DNA from 3 places in the Arthrobacter sp. K410C genome. Region 2 is predicted to be linked to each of the others. Evidence: riboswitches for the same ligand, from Rfam matches in the RefSeq annotation. Region 2 holds a riboswitch; each other region holds the start of a gene.
What was found. A riboswitch is a leader RNA that binds a small molecule or an ion and turns the genes downstream of it on or off. The one in region 2 is predicted to bind S-adenosylmethionine.
Positions count from the first base shown of each region.

Region 1: it holds a riboswitch for S-adenosylmethionine, as region 2 does, so the genes downstream of both, metX (homoserine O-acetyltransferase MetX) here and AC5RU7_RS01470 (aminotransferase class V-fold PLP-dependent enzyme) in region 2, are expected to answer to the same signal.
Region 3: it holds a riboswitch for S-adenosylmethionine, as region 2 does, so the genes downstream of both, AC5RU7_RS15965 (DUF1737 domain-containing protein) here and AC5RU7_RS01470 (aminotransferase class V-fold PLP-dependent enzyme) in region 2, are expected to answer to the same signal.

Region 1 is NZ_JBNHFJ010000002.1:225,818-232,847, forward strand. Features, by position in the region: gene AC5RU7_RS05930 (bifunctional o-acetylhomoserine/o-acetylserine sulfhydrylase) at 1-1,314, shown strand, start outside; SAM riboswitch class IV at 1,436-1,552, shown strand; gene metX (homoserine O-acetyltransferase MetX) at 1,565-2,680, shown strand; gene AC5RU7_RS05940 (MFS transporter) at 2,880-4,262, shown strand; gene AC5RU7_RS05945 (alcohol dehydrogenase catalytic domain-containing protein) at 4,362-5,480, shown strand; gene AC5RU7_RS05950 (LysR family transcriptional regulator) at 5,504-6,403, opposite strand; gene mmsB (3-hydroxyisobutyrate dehydrogenase) at 6,544-7,030, shown strand, end outside.
Region 2 is NZ_JBNHFJ010000001.1:299,045-306,074, reverse strand. Features, by position in the region: gene AC5RU7_RS01480 (metal-dependent transcriptional regulator) at 1-8, opposite strand, end outside; gene AC5RU7_RS01475 (class I SAM-dependent methyltransferase) at 52-810, opposite strand; gene AC5RU7_RS01470 (aminotransferase class V-fold PLP-dependent enzyme) at 874-2,292, opposite strand; SAM riboswitch class IV at 2,331-2,444, opposite strand; gene hisN (histidinol-phosphatase) at 2,606-3,418, opposite strand; gene rsgA (ribosome small subunit-dependent GTPase A) at 3,467-4,582, opposite strand; gene aroA (3-phosphoshikimate 1-carboxyvinyltransferase) at 4,585-5,964, opposite strand; gene AC5RU7_RS01450 (DoxX family protein) at 5,971-6,519, opposite strand; gene AC5RU7_RS01445 (sigma-70 family RNA polymerase sigma factor) at 6,814-7,030, shown strand, end outside.
Region 3 is NZ_JBNHFJ010000012.1:52,955-59,984, reverse strand. Features, by position in the region: gene AC5RU7_RS15975 (hypothetical protein) at 126-380, shown strand; gene opgC (OpgC domain-containing protein) at 487-2,961, opposite strand; SAM riboswitch class IV at 3,197-3,311, shown strand; gene AC5RU7_RS15965 (DUF1737 domain-containing protein) at 3,325-3,597, shown strand; gene AC5RU7_RS15960 (rhodanese-like domain-containing protein) at 3,594-4,004, shown strand; gene AC5RU7_RS15955 (O-succinylhomoserine sulfhydrylase) at 4,005-5,213, shown strand; gene AC5RU7_RS15950 (DUF1905 domain-containing protein) at 5,210-5,533, opposite strand; gene AC5RU7_RS15945 (glutamate--cysteine ligase 2) at 5,583-6,812, opposite strand; gene AC5RU7_RS15940 (UDP-N-acetylglucosamine 1-carboxyvinyltransferase) at 6,880-7,030, opposite strand, start outside.

The DNA of each region.
Region 1 (7,030 bases), on a different contig from region 2:
TGGTCCTTCGAAACCCGCCAGATCCACGCCGGCCAGGAACCGGATGCTGCCACCGGCGCCCGCGCCCTGCCCATTTACCAGACCACCTCCTTCGTCTTTCCCAGCGCCGAGAGCGCTGCCAACCGCTTCGCCCTCGCCGAGCTTGCCCCGATCTACACGCGCATCGGCAACCCCACCCAGGATGCCGTTGAGCAGAGGATTGCGAGCCTTGAAGGAGGCCTGGCCGCGCTCCTCCTCAGCTCGGGGCAGGCGGCAGAGACATTCGCGGTCCTAAACATCGCCGAGGCCGGCGACCACATCGTGGCCAGCCCCAGCCTCTACGGCGGCACTTACAACCTGTTCGCCCACACTTTGAAGAAGTTCGGCATCTCGGTGACCTTCGTGGCGGACCCGGACAACCTGGACCACTGGCGCGAGGCGGTCCAGCCCAACACCAAGCTCTTCTTTGCCGAAGTGGTGTCCAACCCGCGGCAGGACGTGCTGGACATCGAGGGCGTCTCCCGCACCGCCCACGAGGCCGGCGTGCCCCTGATCGTGGACAACACGCTGTCCACGCCATACCTGATCCGGCCGCTGGAATGGGGCGCGGACATCGTGGTCCACTCGGCCACCAAGTACCTGGGCGGCCACGGCGCCGCGATCGCCGGCGTCATCGTTGATTCGGGCAAGTTCGACTTCAGCAAGGACCCCGGACGCTTCCCCGGCTTCAACACCCCGGACCCCACCTACAACGGCCTGGTGTACGGCCGCGACCTGGGCGAGGGCGGGGCGCTGGGGGCCAACCTGTCCTACATCCTCAAGGCCCGGGTCCAGCTCCTGCGCGACCTCGGTTCCGCCGTTTCGCCTTTCAACGCCTTCCTGATCTCGCAGGGCCTGGAGACCCTGAGCCTGCGCGTGGAGCGCCATGTGGCCAACGCCGGGGAGGTGGCGCGGTGGCTGGAAGCAAGGGACGACGTCGAATCCGTCGCCTACGCCGGGCTGCCCTCCAGCCCCTGGTACGAGCGCGGCCGCAAGTACGGACCCAGGGGTACCGGCGCCATTGTCGCCTTCAACCTGGCCGGCGGTGCCGAGGCGGGCAAGCGGTTCGTGGACGCCCTGGAGCTGCACTCGCACGTGGCCAACATTGGGGACGTCCGCTCGCTGGTCATCCACCCGGCGTCGACGACCCACAGCCAGCTGTCACCGGAGCAGCAGGCGGCGGCCGGCGTCGCTCCGGGACTGGTCCGCCTCTCCGTCGGCCTGGAGCACATCGACGATATCCTCGCCGACCTTGAAGCCGGGTTCCGTGCCGCCAAGGAGGCGCAGGGCGCCTGAGCGGACGGTCCGGGGACCAGGGCCCGACGGCGGGTGGCCGGCCTGCGTGCGCAAAGCCGGGGAAGTCACAACCAGTCACACTCTTGGCCCGGGCCGGGTGGTGTTTCGTACACTCGAACCAGGTCATGAGTGCCAGTGACAGCCCCGGCTTGCTGGCCGGCAACCCTCCTTCCGCGGTGGGGTGCCCCGGGTGAAGACCTGGCCTGCCGGTCATTCCGCCGGTGGGCAAGCGCGTAGAAGAGGTCTTGCCATGACGGTTACCGTCACCCCTACCACCGTTCCCGAGCACGGAATTGTCCGCTACGCCTCCATCGGGGGCCTGGAACTGGAAGCCGGCGGCTACCTGCCGGACGTCACGCTCGCCTACGAAACGTGGGGCACGCTCAACGCGGACGGCAGCAATGCCATCCTCATCGAGCACGCCCTGACCGGCAGCACCCATGTCACCCGCGGCGACAGCGACGAACCCGGCTGGTGGGAACAGCTCGCCGGCCCCGGTGCCCCCGTGGACACGGACCGGTTCTTCGTGGTGTCCATCAACATTGTGGGCGGCTGCTACGGGTCCACCGGGCCGTCGTCGCCCGCCCCGGACGGGACACCCTGGGGTTCCCGCTTCCCCCTGGTGACATTGCGGGACAGCACCGTGGCCGAAGCCCGGCTGGCAGACCAGCTCGGCATCGGCAGTTGGTACGCAGTCCTAGGGGGTTCCCTGGGCGGTGCCCGCGCCTTGGAATGGGCCATCACCTACCCGGAGCGGGTGCAGCGCTGCGCCGTGATTTCCGTGGGCGCCGCCAGCACGGCAGAGCAAATCGCGTTTGCCCAGGCACAGACCCTTGCCATTCGCCAGGACCCCAACTTCAACGGCGGCGACTACTACGGCGGCCCGTTCCCCGAGGAAGGCCTGGCCTTGGCGCGGCGCATCGCGCACATCACCTACCGCTCCGCCGCCGAGCTGGAGGGCAGGTTCGGCCGGGAGCCCCAGGCCCCGGAATCACCGCTGCAGGCTGACTGCCTGTCGGGCCGCGGCCGCTACCAGGTGGAGAGCTACCTGGACCACCAGGGCAACAAGCTGGTCCAGCGCTTCGACGCCAACAGCTACATCGCCATCACCGAGGCGCTGATGAGCCACGATGTCTGCAGGGAACGCGGAACGCTGGCCGAAGCGCTGGCCCGTTCCGAAGCCCGGTTCTTCATTGCTGCAGTCGATTCGGACCGGCTCTACTTCCCGTCCCAGTCGCGGGAGCTGGCGCGCGCACTGCCCGGGGACGTGGACGTGCATCTGATCCAAGCGCCGATCGGCCACGACGGCTTCCTGACGGAAATCGGGCAGCTCGGGGACCAGCTCCGCGAGCACCTCCTGCCTTGAACCCCTGCCGAGCCCGCGGTTCCCACCGGGCCGCAGTGCTGGATGTGCATTTTTGCAGATGCTTCCTGCAGTATTCGGCGTTGAGCTCAGCGCGTCACCAGACAATACTCGTGTGAACCTGCAGTTTTGTGGTGCTCACCACAAAACCGCTGTCCGATCCCCATTGTGGTGTCGACGGAGACGCCAAAGGAGTTCACTCATGAGTACGGAACACTCCGCCACACGGCGGCTCGAGGAAACCGATGTTAAGGCCTCAGGGCTGAAGAAAGTCGTCACGGCCTCGATGGCCGGCACGGTGGTCGAATGGTACGAGTTCTTCCTCTACGCATCTGCCGCCACACTGGTGTTCGGCAAAACGTTCTTCCCCAACTCAGGCACGGAACTGGACGGCATCATTGCCGCATTCGTCACCTACGCCGTAGGCTTCGTGGCCCGCCCCATCGGCGGCATCGTCTTTGGCCATTTCGGTGACAAGTTCGGCCGCAAGCAGCTCCTGCAGCTGAGCATCATCCTGGTGGGTGTGGCCACCTTCCTCATGGGCTGCCTGCCCACCTTCGCCCAGATCGGCTACTGGGCTCCCGCCCTCCTGGTGTTCCTGCGCTTCGTGCAGGGCTTCGCTGTCGGCGGTGAGTGGGGCGGCGCCGTGCTGCTGGTGGCAGAGCACAGCCCCAACCAGTCCCGCGGGTTCTGGTCCAGCTGGCCGCAGTCTGCTGTTCCAATGGGCAACCTGCTGGCCACGGGCGTACTGTTCACCCTGTCCTCGACACTGTCCCAGGAAGCCTTCCTCGGCTGGGGCTGGCGCGTGGCGTTCTGGCTGTCCGCCGTCATCGTCATCATCGGCTACTACATCCGCACCAAGGTCCAGGACGCTCCGATCTTCATCGAAGCCCGGAAGGAAGTCACCGCGGAAAAGAAGGGCTACGGTGTTGCCGAAGTCTTCCGCCGCTACCCCCGCGGCGTCTTCACCGCCATGGGGCTCCGGTTCGCCGAAAACATCCTCTACTACCTGGTGGTCACGTTCTCCATCACGTACCTGAAGGTGGTTGTCCAGACGGACACTTCACGGATCCTGCTCCTGCTGCTGGTGGCGCACTTCATCCACTTCTGCGCCGTCCCGCTGGTCGGCAAGCTCTCCGACGCCTTCGGGCGGCGGCCCGTCTACATGGCGGGCGCCATCCTCGGCGGAACCTGGGGCTTCTTCGCCTTCCCCATGATGGACACAGCCAATGACATGGTCATCCTGGCCGCCATCACCATCGGGCTGCTCTTCCACGCGTTGATGTACGCGGGCCAGCCGTCCATCATGGCCGAGATGTTCCCCACCCGGATGCGCTACTCCGGCGTGTCCCTGGGCTACCAAGTGACCTCGATCGTTGCCGGCTCGCTGGCGCCGATCATCGCCACCGCCCTGCTGGGCAACTTCAATTCATCCCTTCCGGTGGCCCTCTACCTCCTGGCCGCCTGCATCGTGACGGCGGTGTCCGTGCTCTTCCTCAAGGAGACCAGGGGCATCTCACTGCATGACGTCGACGCCGCGGATGCCAAGGGCACCGCAGACCTCCTCGCTGCCAGCAAGAAGTAGCACGCAGCCAGGCACCACAGGTAAGGCAGCTGCCCGGGCCCGGATTCCGGGTCCGGGCAGCCGCATGACCACCACCCCCAACCACACCAAGGAACCCCCATGCGAGCCGCTGTCCTTTACAACACCGTTCCCGCGGGAACCAGGTACTCCGACGCCCGCCCCCTGACGGTGGAGGAGCTGGAACGGCCCGAACCGCGGGCAGGCGAGCTGGGAATTTCCATCAAGTATTCGAGCCTGTGCCACTCCGACCTCTCCGTGGTGGACGGTTCGCGCGTCCGGCCCCTGCCGATGGCGCTGGGGCATGAGGCGGTGGGCAGGGTGGCCTCGGTGGGCAGCGGAGTCACCGGTGTCTCCGAGGGCGACCACGTGGTGCTGGTCTTCGTTCCAAGCTGCGGGGACTGCCGCGCCTGCCGGGCAGGCCGGCCCGCCCTGTGTCACCGTGCCGCCGAAGCCAACGGGTCCGGCGACCTCCTGCACGGTGAGGCCGTGCTGCGGACCCGGTCAGGGGAGCGCATCAACCACCACCTTGGCGTGTCGGCTTTCGCAGACTACGCGGTGGTTGCGCGCGAATCGGTCGTGGTGATCGACGACGACGTCCCGGACACGGTTGCCGCGATGTTCGGCTGCGCGGTGCTGACGGGCATGGGCGCGGTCTTCAATACGGCAAAGGTCGACGGCGGGGAGTCGGTAGCCGTGTTTGGCCTCGGCGCCGTCGGCCTGTCGGCAGTCATGGCAGCCCGCATCGCCGGTGCGGGCTCGATCGTCGCCATTGATCCAAACAGGGACAAGCACCAGCTGGCCCTGGACTGTGGTGCCAGCGCTGCGGGTACCCCAGAGGACGCTGCAAGGCTGATTGCAGATGCCGCCGGTGACGGCGTGGATGTTGCCGTGGAGGCAGTGGGCTCCGCCCGTGTCATCGCCTCCTGCCTTGAGCTGGTGACCAGGGGCGGCGCCGTGGTTTCGGTGGGCCTGCCGCATCCGTCCGCGGAACTGGCCGTCCCGGCGCTCCAGTTTGCGGGTGCGGGCAAGCGGCTGCTCGGCTCGTACATGGGCGACGCCGTCCCCGGCCGGGACATCCCGCGCTATCTCGGCTACTGGCGGGACGGCCGGCTGCCGGTGGAACTGCTGCATTCGGACACGCGCCCGCTCGCCGAGATCAATGAGGGCCTGGACGCCCTGGCGGCCGGGAAAGTGGTCCGCCGGCTGTTCCGCCCCTGAATGCTTGCCGCCCGCGGCAGGACTCAGGCGACCAGCAGGTCCTGCCGGGCCGCCACTTCTTCCTTGAGCGCGGCTATGACCGCCTGGACGCGCCCGGACCGCATCGACTCCGGCCGCGCCACTGCCCAGATGGGAAGCTGGCGCTCGAAATCGTGCGGAAGGACGGGGATGAAACCGGGGTCGCGGGCCACCATGAAGTTGGGAAGCAGCCCGATGCCCGCGCCCCTGCGCACAGCCTCCACCTGGGCGAAGATGCTCGTGGCCTGGAAGCTGGATTTCGGCGCGGGCAGCTGCGAGGACCGGTGGCCGAGTTCCGCCACCTGGAGGGCGGATTCGACGTACGACACGAAGCCGTGCTGCCCCACGCCGTCGGGCGTTTCCGGCAGTCCGCGCTGGGCTGCATAGGCGGCGCTGGCGTAAAGCCGGAGGTAGTAGTTGGTAAGGAAAATCGTCTGGGCATTGTTGACGTCGGTTCCGCCCACCACCACTTCCAGGTCAACTCCGGACCGGTTGCGGCTGACCTTGCGGGTTGCGCTGAGCATCTCGATATTCAGAAGGGGATGGCGCTGCTGGAGGCGTACCAGCGCCGGAGCCACGAATTCGGCGCCGAAACCGTCCGACGTGCTGATCCGGACCATGCCGGACAGGGCATCGCGTTCCTGGCCGATGGTGCCGGCAAGCGAGCCCAGCGTTTCCTCGATGGCCTCGGCGGCCGCCACTGCGGAGGCGCCAAGCTCGGTCAGCTCCCAGCCCTGCGGGCTGCGTTCCAGCGTCCTGCCGCCCAGTTGCCGGTCCAATGCCAGGATGCGGCGGGAAATGGTGGTGTGCGTGGTTCCCAGGCTCTCGGCGACGGCGTTGAACCGTCCCAGCCGTGCCACGGTCAGGAGAATCAGCAGGTCGTCTGGGCTGGGAAGCCGGGCCACTGGTGCAACCTTCCGTCAATGTGCATCAGTGCACATACTGTCTGTGATTTTTCCCCTTGATTGCACTCTAACAGCATGTAACCGTTGTCACTGGGCGGTCCGGCCATGGCGGCCGGCCGCAGAGCAAAGGAGCCCGGGCGATGGCAGTAATCGGATGGATTGGACTGGGGAACATGGGCGGGTCCATGTCCGTGAACCTGGCCAAGGCCGGACATGAGGTGCGCGGCTTCGACCTCAACCCCGCAGCCCTTGCCGCCGCGGAGGCCGGCGGGGTCAAGCCCGCCGGCAGCATTGCCGAAGCAGTGGAGGGAGCCGACGCCGTCTTCACCATGCTCCCCAAGGGCGAGCATGCCAGGGCCGTGTACCTGGGCCCGGAAGGAGTGCTGGCCGCCGCAGGTACCAGCACCCTGCTGGTTGATTCCTCCACCATCGACATCGCAGCGGCGCAGGAACTGCACGACGCCGCTGCTGCCGCCGGCTTCCGCTTCGTTGACGCGCCGGTTTCGGGCGGCATGAGCGGGGCGAAGGCCGGGACGCTGACCTTCATGGTGGGCGGGGAGCCGGGAGCGGTGGCGGACGCCACGGAGTACATCCGTCCGATGGCCGCCAACATCATTCCCACCGGCG
Region 2 (7,030 bases):
GTCTTCACAGGACCAAGCCTACCGGGTGCCCAGGGAGCGCGGCGGAACCGCTCATACTTTGACTGCCCGCCACGACAACGTCAGGTACGGCAGCCCGATGTCCTCGTCCGCGGCATGTCCCAGGTGCTCATGCAGGTACCAGTCAAGGTTGGCGAGGACCTTGGCACGGGTGGCATCACCTGCCCGGAGGTAATAGCTGCGCGATTTGGTCAGTTCGATCAGGTCCTCGGTGCTGACGGTGTCCTGCCAGTGCGTCACGTGGCTTTCCAGCTCACCGAATTCCGGGCCCACCACCGGCCGGTGGCCGGGCTTGTAGACGTCCCCGGCGTGCATGATCCGCGAGAGCCGGTGCACCCAGGGGACGGTGGTGTCCAGTTGGTTCCAGACAAGCCCGAGTGTGCCGTGCGGACGCAGGACGCGTGCCAGTTCGGTGCTCGCGGTCAGGGGATCGCACCAGTGCCAGGCCTGGGCAACGGTGACGACGTCGAAGGCGGACGACGGCAGGCCTGTGGCTTCGGCGGTTCCCAGGACCGCGGTGGCGCCGGGATAGTGTGCCTTCAGCTGGTCCAGCATGTCGGCGGAGGGGTCGACGGCGGTGACGGCCAGCCCGCGTTCCAGCAGCAGTTCGGTGAACTTGCCGGTTCCTGCCCCGGCGTCGAGCGCATCCCTCGCGCCCGCGGGGATGAGCCAATTGGCAGAGTCGGCGGGATAACCGGGCCGGACCCGCTGATAGTGCCTACCGCCCTGCTGGAAACTCTTGCCCAGCTCCCGGCGCCGCCCGAGATCCAGCTTTGGGCCACCCCGAACCACGTGCGGCCTCCTTCAGTCAATGCCCTGCGGTACCTTCCGAATTTACCGCATCTGCCGGATGGGTCAGTCGTCGGTGCAGGGAGCAGCGCCGGCGGTCCCAGGCGTGTTTGGGGCCCAGTGCGGGTAGGTGCGGGTGTCATTGGCGGGAACCCACCGCCCTGAGTCCACCACGTAGTCCCAGCCGAGCCCGTCACGGCGCAGCTTGGCGATGCCGGCCAGGAGCCGCTGGGCATCCTCCAGCCGGGAACCGACGCCGAAGCTGGCGCGGAGCGAACCCGAAGGCAGGCCCAGCCGCTTCAGCAGGGGGTGTGCGCAGAAGCGTCCGTCACGCAGGCCCACGCCGTGCTCGGCCGACAGGTACGCAGCCACGAGGCCTGCGTCGTAGCCCTCAACCGAGAAGTTGACCACGCCGATGGTGTCGGTGTCCGGGTTGGTGTCCTTGAAGATCTGGTGCACTGTGACGCCGTCGATCTCCTGGAGGCCCTCCACCAGGAAGCAACGGATGGCGGATTCGTGGGCGTGCCAGCGTTCCTGGTCCAGGCCCGCGATGACCTGGGTGGCCTTGGCCAGGGTGGCGGCACCCAGGACGTTGGGGGAGCCGCCCTCGTGGCGGGCCGGGCCGGTGGCCCAGCTGACGCCGTCGAGCCTGGCCTCCTTGACCGCGCCGCCGCCGGCGAGGTGCGGGGTTCCGGCGTCGAGCCAGTCCGGCCGTCCCACCAGGACGCCTGCGCCGAAGGGCGCGTACAGCTTGTGGCCGGAGAAGGCGACGTAATCGACGTCGTCCGCGCTGATGTTGATGCGGCGGTGCGGCGCCAGCTGGGCCGCGTCCACCACGATGCGGGCCCCGTGCTGGTGGGCCAGGGCCGCAAGGGCGCGGACCGGGAGGATTTCGCCCGTGACGTTGGAGGCGCCGGTGATGGCCAGCAGGCTGACGCCGCCCTGTTCCAGCTCTGCACGTACGGCGTCGATGGTTCCCGCGATGGTGTCGGCGGCAACAATGCTGCGGTGGGGAACGCCCTGCCACGGCAGCAGGTTGGCGTGGTGCTCAATGTCCAGGTACAGGACGTCGCCGGCGGGCTGGCCGCCGTTGAGGGGCAGGCAGCCGGCCAGCAGGTTGAGCGAGTCCGTGGTGTTCCGCGTGAAGATGACGGAGTCGTTCGGGCGGCCGCCCACAAAGTCGCGGACGATGCTGCGGGCGTTTTCGTAGACCGAGGTGCTGATCTGGGACGCGTAGCCGGCACCGCGGTGGACACTGGCATAGAAAGGCAGGATCTCGTTGAGGTAGGCGGACACCACCGAGAGGGCGGGGGCGGAGGCGCCATAGTCAAGGTTGGCGTAGCGGATATGGCCGCCGGAAATCAGCGGTGCCTGGATTTCTGCGCCGGTGACGGCGGCGAGAGGCCGGCCGGCCAGTGCCTGCCGTCCGTCAAACACGGAATCAGCGGTGATGGCGGCGTTGGGGGAGACGGTGGCAGTTGTCACAGAGACCTCACTTCAAAACAGGACTCCGCTATCAAGGGAATCCGCGCTTGCCGCATCCGCTCCGGACCGGCCTGGTCGTCACCCGGGGCACCCCACCGCGAATGGAGGGTTGCCGGCCAGCAAACCGGGGTTTTGCGCTGGCACTCGTGACCTGGTTAAGAGCGTAGAACATGGGGCGGCCAGGATTGAAGCCGGCGCAATTGTTAAGGCCTTTGTTACGCGGGAATGGAAAACAGGCTTTTCGGCGAAGAAGACGACGGCGGACACCTCCTTCTGGAGGTAACCGCCGTCGTTTGTTCGGTTGCAGGGGGCTTTAGAGCAGGTCGTCAAGGTACGGGTTCAACCGCTGCAGCACCTCCGAGTGCAGGATGGAGTTGGTGGCCAATGCGTTCCCGCCGAACGGGCCATCCTCGCCCTCAAGCGATGTGAACCGCCCACCCGCCTCCACCACAATCGGCACCAATGCAGCCATGTCGTACAGATTGAGCTCGGGTTCGCAGGCGATGTCCACCGAGCCCTCTGCCACCATGCAGTAGGACCAGAAGTCACCGAAGGCACGGGTCCGCCACACATCCTCGGTAAGGCCGAGGAACTCGTCCAGGTTTCCCCGTTCCTTCCAGCCGGAGAGGCTTGAATAGGACAGTGAGGCGTCGGACAGGCTGGAGACGTCGGACACCCGCAGCCGGGTAGCCGCGGCAAGGGAACGGCCCATGTAGGCACCCATGCCCTTGGCCGCCCACCAGCGCTTGCCCAAGGCTGGAGCGCTCACGACGCCGACCACCGGCTCGCCCTCGTCAACGAGGGCAATAAGGGTGGCCCACACGGGGACGCCACGGACAAAGTTCTTGGTTCCGTCGATGGGGTCGATGATCCAGCGGCGCGAGCCGTGGCCGGTACTGCCGAACTCCTCACCGAGCACTGCGTCGCGGGGGCGGGAGCGGGAGAGCTGGCCGCGGATGGCTTCCTCGGCGGCCTTGTCCGCGTCGGTGACCGGCGTCAGGTCGGGCTTGGTCTCCACATGGAGGTCCAGTGCCTTGAAGCGGCTCATGGTCTGGTCATCCACGGAGTCGGCCAGGACATGGGCCAGGCGCAGGTCATCGTTGTAGCTCGAAGCGGGTTGGATCATGGTTCCAAACTACCGTCTGCAGGCTGTTCTGCTGGGAGATCGGCTTTGTCAGTTGACGCTGCCGAGCTCCTTTGCCTCCTGAGCATCCTCCCGCGGATCCGCTCCGAGCAACCGGCGCAAGGACGCCAGCCGAGCCTCTCCGGTCGGGCCCGCGTGGCCTTCCACCACCCAGGCATCCAGGCCGCAGTTAACGGCTGTTGCCGTGTGCTTGCAGCCGCGTTCGCAGGCATCGGTGCCGGGGGAGAGGTCCGGGAAGGACCGCAGGATCCGGTCCGGGTCCACATGCGCCAGGCCAAAGGAGCGGATGCCGGGGGTGTCGATGATCCAGCTGCCCGGCGGTGCGTCAACCAGCCGCAGGGCCAGTGCTGACGATGACGTGTGCCGGCCCCTGCCGGTGACCGCGTTGACGCCGCCGGTGGCACGTTCGGCTCCCGTGAGCGCGTTGACCATTGTTGACTTGCCGACGCCGGAGTGTCCCAGCATGACGGTGACCTTGCCGTCCAGGTAGGACCGCAGCGCGGCAACAGCAGCGCTGTCCAGCCGGGCGGACAGTCCGTCGTCCGAGCGGGCATCGATGCCGGACGCCGCAAGGTCGGCGGTCCGGCTGATGATCACGGGAAGGTCGAGGTGAGTGTAGTTGGACAGGAGCTCCGCCGGATCCTTGACGTCCGCCTTGGTGACCAGCAGGATCGGGTCGATGCCGGCGTCGTAGGCCGCTACGAGCGCGCGGTCGATGAAGCCTGTGCGGGGTTCCGGGTTGGCGGCGGCCACCACGATCACCAGTTGGTCGGCGTTGGCCACCACGGCCCGCTCCACCGGGTCAGTATCGTCAGCGCTGCGCCGCAGCAGCGTCTTCCGGTCCTGGATCCTGACCAGCCGGGCCAGGGTATGGGGGTCGCCGGAAACATCCCCCACGAGGGAAACGAAGTCGCCCGCCACAACGGGGGAGCGGCGGAGTTCACGGGCCCGGGCGGCGATAACTGTACGCTCGTCAGCGGAGTCCTCGCGCACCACGGCGGTGTACCGCCCCCGGTCAACGGTGATGATCCGCCCGGTCACGGCGTCGTCGTGGCTGGGGCGGTCCTTGGTGCGGGGCCTGGACCCCTTCTTGTTGGGCCGGATCCGGACATCCGATTCGTCCCAGGAATCAGTGCGCCTTGCCACCGCTAACCTTCCGCCCCGGTGCGGGCCTCCTGCTGCGGGGCACCGCCCTGGGCGAGCATGTCCGCCCAGAGCCGGGGAAAGTCGGGCATGGTCTTTGCCGTGGTGGCGATGTCCTCCACCTGTACTCCTTCCACCGCCAGGCCCAGGATTGCCCCTGCAGTGGCCATGCGGTGGTCGGCGTAGCTGTGCACGACGCCGGCGTGCAGCGGGGCAGGGCGGATCACCAGGCCGTCGCTGGTTTCCTCGACGTCGCCGCCCAGGCGGTTTATTTCCGTAACCAGCGCGGCTAGCCGGTCCGTTTCATGCCCGCGCAGGTGGGCTATCCCGGTGAGCCGGGACGGCCCCGATGCAAGGGCGCACAGGGCCGCTACCGTAGGTGCCAGTTCGCTGGTGTCGGCGAAGTGGGCGCCCTTGATTTCGGGACCGCCCGTGACCGTGAGGACGCCGTCCTCAAGTGTCACTGTCGCGCCCATCTCGGGGAGGATGCTGCGCCACAGGTCACCCACCTGCTGCGTCTGCTCGGGCCAGCCGGGAATCCGGACGGTCCCGCCTGAAGCCAGCGCCGCTGCGAGGAACGGGCCGGCGTTGGACAGGTCCTGCTCGATCCGCTGGTCGAAAGCGCGGATGGGGCCAGGTGAGACAACCCAGTGGTTGGGCACCGAGTCATCCACCTGGACCCCGGCGCCGCGGAGGACCGCAACTGTCATGTTGATGTGGTCCAGGCTGGGCACTGGTTTGCCCACGTGCTCAAGATGCAGGCCCTCGGTGAACCGCGCCCCCACCAGCAGCAACGCGGAGACGAACTGGGAGGACGCGCTGGCATCGATCACCAGGTGCCCGCCGCGGACCTCCCCGCTGCCTTCCACCACGAACGGAAGCGACGACGGCGTGCCCCCATCCTCAGCGGATACCGTAACGCCCAGCGCCCTCAGCGCCTCGATAATGGTCCCCATCGGACGCTTGCGCGCGTGCGGGTCGCCGTCGAACACGCTGGCACCGTTGCGCAGCGCCGCGAGCGGCGGAACGAAACGCATGACCGTGCCGGCGAGGCCGCAGTCAATCCTGGTGAGCGGCTGCGCCGCATCCTGCCCCAGCGGGACCACTTCGAGGTCCGGCCCGAACGCGCCATCGCCCGGCACTTCCGTGATGGTGGCACCCAGCTGGCGGAGCGCCTCGACCATCAGGGCGGAGTCGCGGGAGTGCAGGGGTGCACGCAGGCGTGACGGTCCGTCGGCCAGCGCGGCAAGGACGAGGTACCTGTTGGTCAGGGACTTCGAGCCGGGAACCGTGAGAGTGGCGTTAACGGGCCGCGAAGCGAACGGTGCGGGCCAGTGGGGGACAGGAGCTCCGGAATCGTCCCGGGTGGCGGCTGCAGCGGTCATTCGTGCTTATGCCCCCGTGGCCTGTTCAACGGCGCGCCGGACGGCCTTGTCCGCCTTGGCCAGCTTCTTGTTGGTGGTCCTCCGGGCGTCCGAGGCAAGGTGCGAGGCACCCTTGCGGGCATCGGCCGCCAGGTGCTCGGCGCGCCAGGCCAGGCCCGGCTTGCCGGCCGTGTCCACGGAGGCGAGCAGTGCCCCGCCGCTCAGGGACAGGTTCTTCAGCAGCTGGTTGCGGCGCGTTTCGCGGCCCTCCTTGCTGCTGATGTCCGCGCTGCGCCACTCCACGAAGGTATTCAGCAGGGAGATGACGGTGAGCAGGGTGGCCGAGAGCCTGGAGAACTTGCCCAACCCGAAGAGAACGCCGGCGCCCACCTGGGTCCCGCCGATCACACGGGCCAGCATTTTCTCGTCCGCCTGGAACGGCAGGGACGCCGCAGCCTTGCGGAGCAGGGGGGAGAGCTGCTGCGCCGTATCGTCGGTGTTCTTGAGCTTATCCACTCCGGCAAGGACAAAGCTGGAGGCCAGCATGGGGCGGGCGAGCGTGCGTATAAAGGGCATGGATTTCCTCCTGGATGGACGAACCGCGTCTTCGGCGGGGAGTCCGTTCTAGTCTTGCACTTTTGGGGAATATTTGCCTGCGACCGGGGGTTATGGCAAAGGCGGGTCGGCAAGGGCGGCCGCTATTCGAATCATGAAATAGATGTTCCACGACATACAGAGCGGAGCTGGGCCTTGAGGCAGGTGTTGGACGGAGTGGAAGCAGTGGGCCCGTTGGCTGTTGGCCTGGTGGATGAGGATGCCTCCGGGTATGGCTCGCCGCGCGCGCGGAGCCTGACAGTAGACTTGAAGGCAATGAGCACCCTGGATCCGGCCGTCTCGGCCATGTATGAGGCTTCGAACAGCGACGTGAAGGGCACGCCCGCTGCGGCGCCCGTGTCCGCATCGGCTGGCGCCCCCGAACCAGCGGCCGGCGCCACGGAAACGCTGGTGGACGTCTCGACGGAAACCCCTGAACAGCGGCGGGTCCGCTTCGAGCGTGATGCCATGCAGTACGTGGACCAGCTGTATT
Region 3 (7,030 bases), on a different contig from region 2:
CATCCCGCGTGGGGTCCTCCTTTCTTGAAGGACCCAGTTCCACTCCATTGCCCCGTGCACGGCATGTGAGGTCTGTTGCTGTAGCCGAACGGCAGCGCCACCGCACTTAGCGAAGGGAAGCCGTCATGGCACATTCGCAGTTCGACATCTTTCTCCGTGAAGCTACCTACCTGGACCAAACCTCCGAACACAGCCTGGACCGTGACCGCCTGTACGGGCTTTACACCAGCTGGTGCTTCATCAATCAGCAGGCACTCAGTCCGGAGGACAGCTTCTGGGCTGGCATGCGCGACAGGATCAGCCCGGACCGCACCGGCCTCCAAATGAAGGGCCCCGCGGCCACGGACTACATCATGGCCAGTTACCCGGGCCTGGTCTAGGAGAACCAGGCCCAGGACACAAGGGCGGCGTGTACCGAGGGCAAGGGCCAGCGGTTCCCGCCGCTTTTTTATGTCTCGAACAGCCGCCGGTGCCCGGTGCCAGCTCCTACGTAGGAATGATCCGGAAAAGGAACTTCGTCCGGACCATCACCCACAGCAGCCCCAGCACCGCGGCGTAGGCAGCCGTGTTCAGCAGGACGTTCTCCTGCTGCAGGGCCGGGATGTTCGCCACCACGGCAATCAGCACCACGTGCATGATGAACACGTACAGCGTCGCGCGGCCCAGCGGAATCAGGAACCAGCCCAAAGCCCGCTGCACCGGCTTCCAGTACGCGGTGAGGAATGCGTAGGCAGCGACCACCAGGACCAGGACGTTGAGGAGCCGGCCGGGTGCCAGGTAGGTCCGTGCAAAGAGGGCGTCGTAGACCGTCCGGTACAGGGTGTCCGGGACAATGGCCAGCCGGACGTCGAAGCCGTTGGCAAGATAGGGGTTCCCCCAGGACAGGAAAGCCAGCAGGAACGCGAGCGCCGTGCAGGCGGCCACCACCCATGTCCGCGCCGAAAGCCAGTCGACAATACTGCGCCGGTGGAATCCGGCCACCAGGCCGAGCACGAACAGCACCTGCCACACGAGCAGCGGGAACGAGTCCTCGAACTGCGACGGCAGGAGCCGGAAGCGCGTGGCGGCGCCGACGGCGTAGACCGCCAGGGTGCCGGCCAGCACCCACACGGCCTTGCCCCGGTTGAGGGCGGCAAGAATAAAGGGGCTGGCCAGCAGCAGCACCACGTACAGCCCCATCACGTTGAACTGCCACGGACCGAACTGCAGCAGCAGGACGGCGGGGAGGACCTGGGCCGGCACCGGGAACTGGAAGAGTTGCTCCATTCCTGCATAAAGGTCGTAGGTGCGCCCGGCGCCGTCGTGCCCTGCCCCGCCGGTCCCCTGGTCCACGAAGGTGGTTAGCGCGTCGATGCGGAAAACCGGCAGCAGCGAAGCCAGGAAGACGCCCACGAGGACTATCAGTGCAGTCAGGTAGAGCTTGCCGGCGCGTCGGGACGTCAGGTCCACGACGGTTCCAAAATCGTCTTTCACCCGGGGCCCGTAGACCATGCCCACCACTAGACCGGAGAAGAGGACAAACAGTTCGGCACCCGAAACGAAGCCCACCGCCTCCTGGGTCAGGAGCTGGAACAGGGACGTCATGCCCAGGTGGTTGACCACGACAAACACGATGGCCAGTCCGCGCAGCAGGTCCACGCGCGAATCCCTGCCGGACGGGTCCGTGTAACCCCAAGCTGTTGCGGCGTGAACGCGCCGCGGAATCTGCCAGAGGGCCACCAGGAGGATGACGAGTGCGGCCCATACTGTCCAGGCGGCAGCCCCGGCCAGCGTGTTTGCCCGGACATAGTCGCTGCCGCCGGTGGACACCTCCGTGACGGGACCGGTCACCAAGGGCGAGGCCTCCAGCCGGTCCAGCGCCGCCCGGGCGATCTCCGGGCTGCCGGTCAGGAGCCAGTCGATGCTGGCCACGCCGGTGTCCCTGGTGCTGGTGCGCTCGTCCCAGACCACCGCGGACGTCCTGCCAAACTCTGCCGACGTGGCAGTGCCCACCACCTGGTCCCACCAGCCGGTCTTGATCTCAGCCTCGGACGCGCCGCCGGACGCGGGGCTGTAGAAGGCGGCGGTCTGCAGCAGGAACGGCTTGGCCCGCTCCTCGGCATAGGTGGCGTAGAAGTTTTCGCCGCCCGAGGCCGTCAGCATGTCCTCCAGCTCACCGGCGCGCGGAACGGTATTGACTGCGGCGCCACCGGCGGTATCGTCATGGAAAGCCGTCAGGCCAACCCAGTCCACGGCATCATCACCCGGATAGTACGGTTCGTAGGCGCTGTCAGACCCGTTCCAGGCACCGTCGCCGTTGGTATCCAGCAAGGCGAAACCGTCGCTTCCGCGGGCCGGCGCGTTCCGGTTCCGGTCAAAGGGGTAGTCCTTGCCCAGGTACGGCTCCCAGACCATAACCGTCCGGCCGTTGCCGGAATCCCCAAATGCCGCGGAGACAGCCTGGAACGCCTTCCGGTATTCGGCCGGCTGCTGGCCCCACTCCACCCAGGAGGCGTTCATGTCCGGGGCAAACCGCACCAGCACCTGCCCATGGAACTGCGCGGTAAGCCGTCTGATTTCCCCGGCGAATGACTCGGCTGCCGTGGCGTCTATCTGCTCCAGCGGCACCGTGGGCTTGACCGTGAGCATGGCGTGGGCGCCCTGGAGCGAGGACTGTTCAAGGAATCCCTTGATGTCGTTCTGCTCGGAGGAACGGTAGGGAAAAGCGATGTCGTGTCCATAGACAGCCGGTGACGCTCCCAGCCGCTCGGCAAACCCTGCAGCGGTGTCCTCGCCCCATTCCAGGACGACGCCGAGCAGCGGCTTGCCCGCGTCCGGTGCGGGTTCGGCTGCCCGGGCCGCCCCCGCCGGCAGGACCGCAGTCACATACGCAACAGCAAGTACGGCAAGGAACGCCCAGGCCACGCGAAGACGGGGGGCCAGGGCCGGACGGGGGCGGCGGCAGGGCGTGGCTGTTCGCATGTTCAAGGGACCCCCAGTGCTGATCTTTCACGGCGGGGCGCTGCCCCCCAAGAACTGTATCGGGCCGTCGCGCCGGGATGGGAAAGAAAGACCCGCCCACCTGCGGTGATACCGCCGTCGGCCGTTCACCGGTGACGGCACCGCCTCGCCGCCTTCGGCAGCGTTTCCGCTTCAGTTACGCAACATGACGACGACGGCGATGCGGCCGCCGGTGCCAGATGTTACGTTTTTGGGGAGTAATGAGTACCGGCGCCAAGCCCTGACTGGCCGGTCGGCAACCCTCCTTCCGCGGCGGGGTGCCTCAGGTGAATACTCGGCATATCGACCGATTCGAGCTGCAAGCGTGAGAGAAGGAGATCCGTCGTGTCCGACGCCCCCGAAGAAAAGTTGTCCTACCGCCTCATCAGCGGCCCGGACAACCGTGAATTCTGTGAGCGGATCTCAACCGCACTCGCCGAAGGCTACGTCCTGCACGGAAGCCCGGCGGCAGCCTTCAACGGCACCAGCGTCATCGTGGCCCAGGCCGTGGTCCTGCCGGCCGCCATCGCATCGGCGGACGCCGCCGTCGCCACCGCTGTTGACGACCTGGAAGCAGCCAGCGAGGACCTCGAGTTCGACGGCGAGGGCCACGCATGAGCTACGCGGGAGACCTGACGCCGGAGGAAGCCTGGGCCAAGCTTGAGCAGGGCGCCATCCTGGTGGACGTGCGCACCGAGGGCGAATGGGCGCACATCGGCATTCCGGACACCAAGGCCACGGACAACGATCCACTGTTCATCCAGTGGACATTCCCCGGCGGCATTCCCAACCCGGATTTCCTGAAGGACCTGAGCCAGCAGGCGCCGGAGGATTCCAACACGGAGCTGGTGTTCATCTGCCGCTCCGGCCAGCGCTCCATCTCCGCCGCCATCGCCGCGACGCAGGCCGGCTTCACCTCCTACAACGTCCTGGAGGGGTTCGAAGGCGACCCGGACCGCTACGGCGAACGGACCGTCAATGGCTGGAAGAACCGCGGCCTGCCGACCAACCTGGGAAAGAACTAAGTGACCTTCAATAATGACGCCGCCGGCTGGAGCCCCGACACCCAGGCCGTCCGCGGCGGGCTGGACCGCACCAACTTCCAGGAAACGTCCGAAGCGGTGTTCCTGAACTCGGGTTTCGTCTACGAATCCGCCGCTGCTGCGGAACGCGCCTTCACCGGCGAGGATGAGCGCTTCGTCTACTCCCGGTACGGCAACCCCTCCGTGGCGACCTTCCAGGAGCGGCTCCGGCTGCTCGAAGGAACGGAGGCGTGCTTTGCCACCGCGTCCGGCATGTCCGCCGTGTTCACCGCCCTGGGCGCCCTGCTCGCTGCCGGGGACCGCGTGGTGGCCGCCCGTTCGCTCTTTGGTTCCTGCTTCGTCATCCTCAACGAAATCCTGCCGCGGTGGGGCGTGGAGACCGTCTTTGTGGACGGTCCGGACCTGGAGCAGTGGCGCGCCGCCCTGTCCCAGCCCACAACCGCCGTCTTCTTCGAGTCTCCGTCCAACCCGATGCAGGAGATCGTGGACATCGCCGCGGTCAGCGAACTTGCGCACGCTGCCGGGGCCACCGTCGTCGTCGACAACGTCTTTGCCACTCCCCTGCTCCAACGCTGCGGCCAGCTGGGCGCGGACGTCATCGTCTACTCCGGCACCAAGCACATTGACGGCCAGGGCCGGGTGATGGGCGGTGCCATCCTGGGCACCAAGGAGTACATCGAGGGTCCGGTCAAGCAGCTGATGCGCCACACCGGCCCGTCGCTTTCGCCGTTCAACGCGTGGGTGTTGACCAAAGGCCTGGAGACCATGGCGCTGCGTGTCAACCACTCCTCCACAACAGCCCTCCGGCTCGCCGAATGGCTGGAGCAGCAGCCTGCCGTGAGCTGGGTGAAGTACCCGCTGCTGAAGTCGCACCCGCAGTACGAACTTGCTGCCAGGCAGATGCGCGCCGGCGGCACGGTGCTCACCCTGGAGCTCGCTCCGTCCGGCGGCCGCTCGGGCAAGGAAGCCGCTTTCGCCCTGCTGGACGGGCTGCGGATCATCGATATCTCCAACAACCTGGGCGATTCGAAATCCCTGATTACGCACCCAGCCACCACCACGCACCGTGCGATGGGGCCGGAGGGACGGGCTGCCATCGGCCTCAGCGACGGCGTGGTGCGCCTGTCCGTTGGGCTCGAGGACGCCGACGACCTGATCCGCGACCTCGAACAGGCGCTGAAGCAGATCTAGCTTTCTCCCGGCGAAGCATTGTCCGGCTGGAGCTCCAGCCGGACGTCCACGCTATCGCCCGCCTTGATGCGCGCCTTTTCCCGTACAGCTTTCTTGACGGGAAGCAGGTACGACCCCATTTTGTTGTCCGGAAAGATGGACGTCAGCCAGCGGTGGCCGCTAATTTCCACCGCGACCTTGACCGAGCCGAAGGCCTTGTTGCCGGCCTCGCTTTGCTCTGCAATGTCGTCCGCCACGTCCGGCGGCAGGGTGAGGAAGTGCCAGCCCGCTTCGCCGGGATAGAGCCAAAGCTCGGCATGAAAAGAGTACGACGGCGCCACGCGCCGAGTATGGCACGTGGCCTTCCCTAACGCCACGGTTACCAACTGGCTAGGCCTGCCGCACCCGCAGCAGGTCGGGAACGGCGTCGACTTCCGAGAGGTCCAAGTCGCCGCGCATGGTGACGTTCACGGCATGCCGCACGACGGCGCCGAAGCCCATGTCCTTGGTCGATGGCCCCGACAGCAACCGGTCACGGACCCGGCGCTGCTCGGCTGCCCCTGTGCCGCGGGCGATGATCGCTTCCACGCCTTGCCGCGCCAGGTCGAGCTCACCCTGTTCCTCCAGCACCGGCGCGAGGTACTCCACCAGGGAACGCACAACCTCGGGCGCGGGGGCTGGCCGGAAGCTTCCAAAGTCCAGCAGCTCCCCTCCGAGGCCCCCGCTGCTGGCCTGCCAGGAAGCCATCCTCAGCAGGACAGTCGGTACCGGTACAGGTTCCACGCCTTCCCGCCACTCCCGGCTGGCGGTCTCCACGAGGGCACGGACCAGGACCGCGAGGAGGGCCGCATCCTCGGCCCGCAGGCAGACGTCGGCCACCCGCACCTCCACGGTGGGATGGTTGCGGGACAGCCGGGCGTCGAAATAGATCATCCCTTCGTCCAGCATCACGCCCGTGTCCAGCAGCCTGGTGACCAGCCGACGGTAGGCCGCGTAGGTGCCGTAGATGCCCGCCGGCCCCGCCGTCGGCCATCGGTTCCACGCCTGGGTCCGGTAGCTTTCAAAACCGGTCTCCAGCCCGTTCCAGAACGGCGAGTTGGCGCTGAGCGCCGTCAGCACGGCCAGTTTGTCGCGGATGCGGTCGAGCACCGCCACGCCTTCTTCGGGTGATTCCACAAAGGTGTGGACATGGAAGCCGCACGTCAGCTGCTCCTGGGCGGTCAGCCCGAAGCGTTCCAGCATCCTGGCGTAGCGCGGATCAGGAGTGGTGTGGCTGTTCAGGCCCAGCGGCGAGGTGGCCAGCGCGGCGACGCGGGCGTTGTGTTTCTTCGCGGCCTGGTCTGCGAGCAACCGTCCGGCCCTGATCTGGTCCAACAGGCTGCCGGATTCAAGGCAGGGCCGGGTCTGGGTCTCAATCTGCTCAAGCTTCAGTTCGGCACTCAGGCCCGTCTCGTCGTCGTCATAGACCGTTTTGTCCTCGGTCACAAGCGCATGCGGATCCTGGGCGGAATCGTCGGCAGCCACCCGGCGGCCGGACAGCAGCGCGTCGGCCAGCGCCAGCGGCTCCCCGGTCTCCGGATCAACAATCAGGAGCTCTTCCTCCACGCCGAATGTACGCATATTGACATTCTGCGGCAGCGGGAACGTATTTGAAGCGGCCCTGCCGTTCATGACGAAGCGTTAATGCTCAGTCCTGGAAGTACTCCACCTTGGCGCCGATGGTGTTCAGCCGCTCCGCCAGGTCCTCATACCCGCGCTCGATGACGTAGATGTTCCGCAGTTCGGACACCCCGCGGGCCGCGAGCATGGCCAGCAGCAGGCACGCTGCCGGCCGCAGT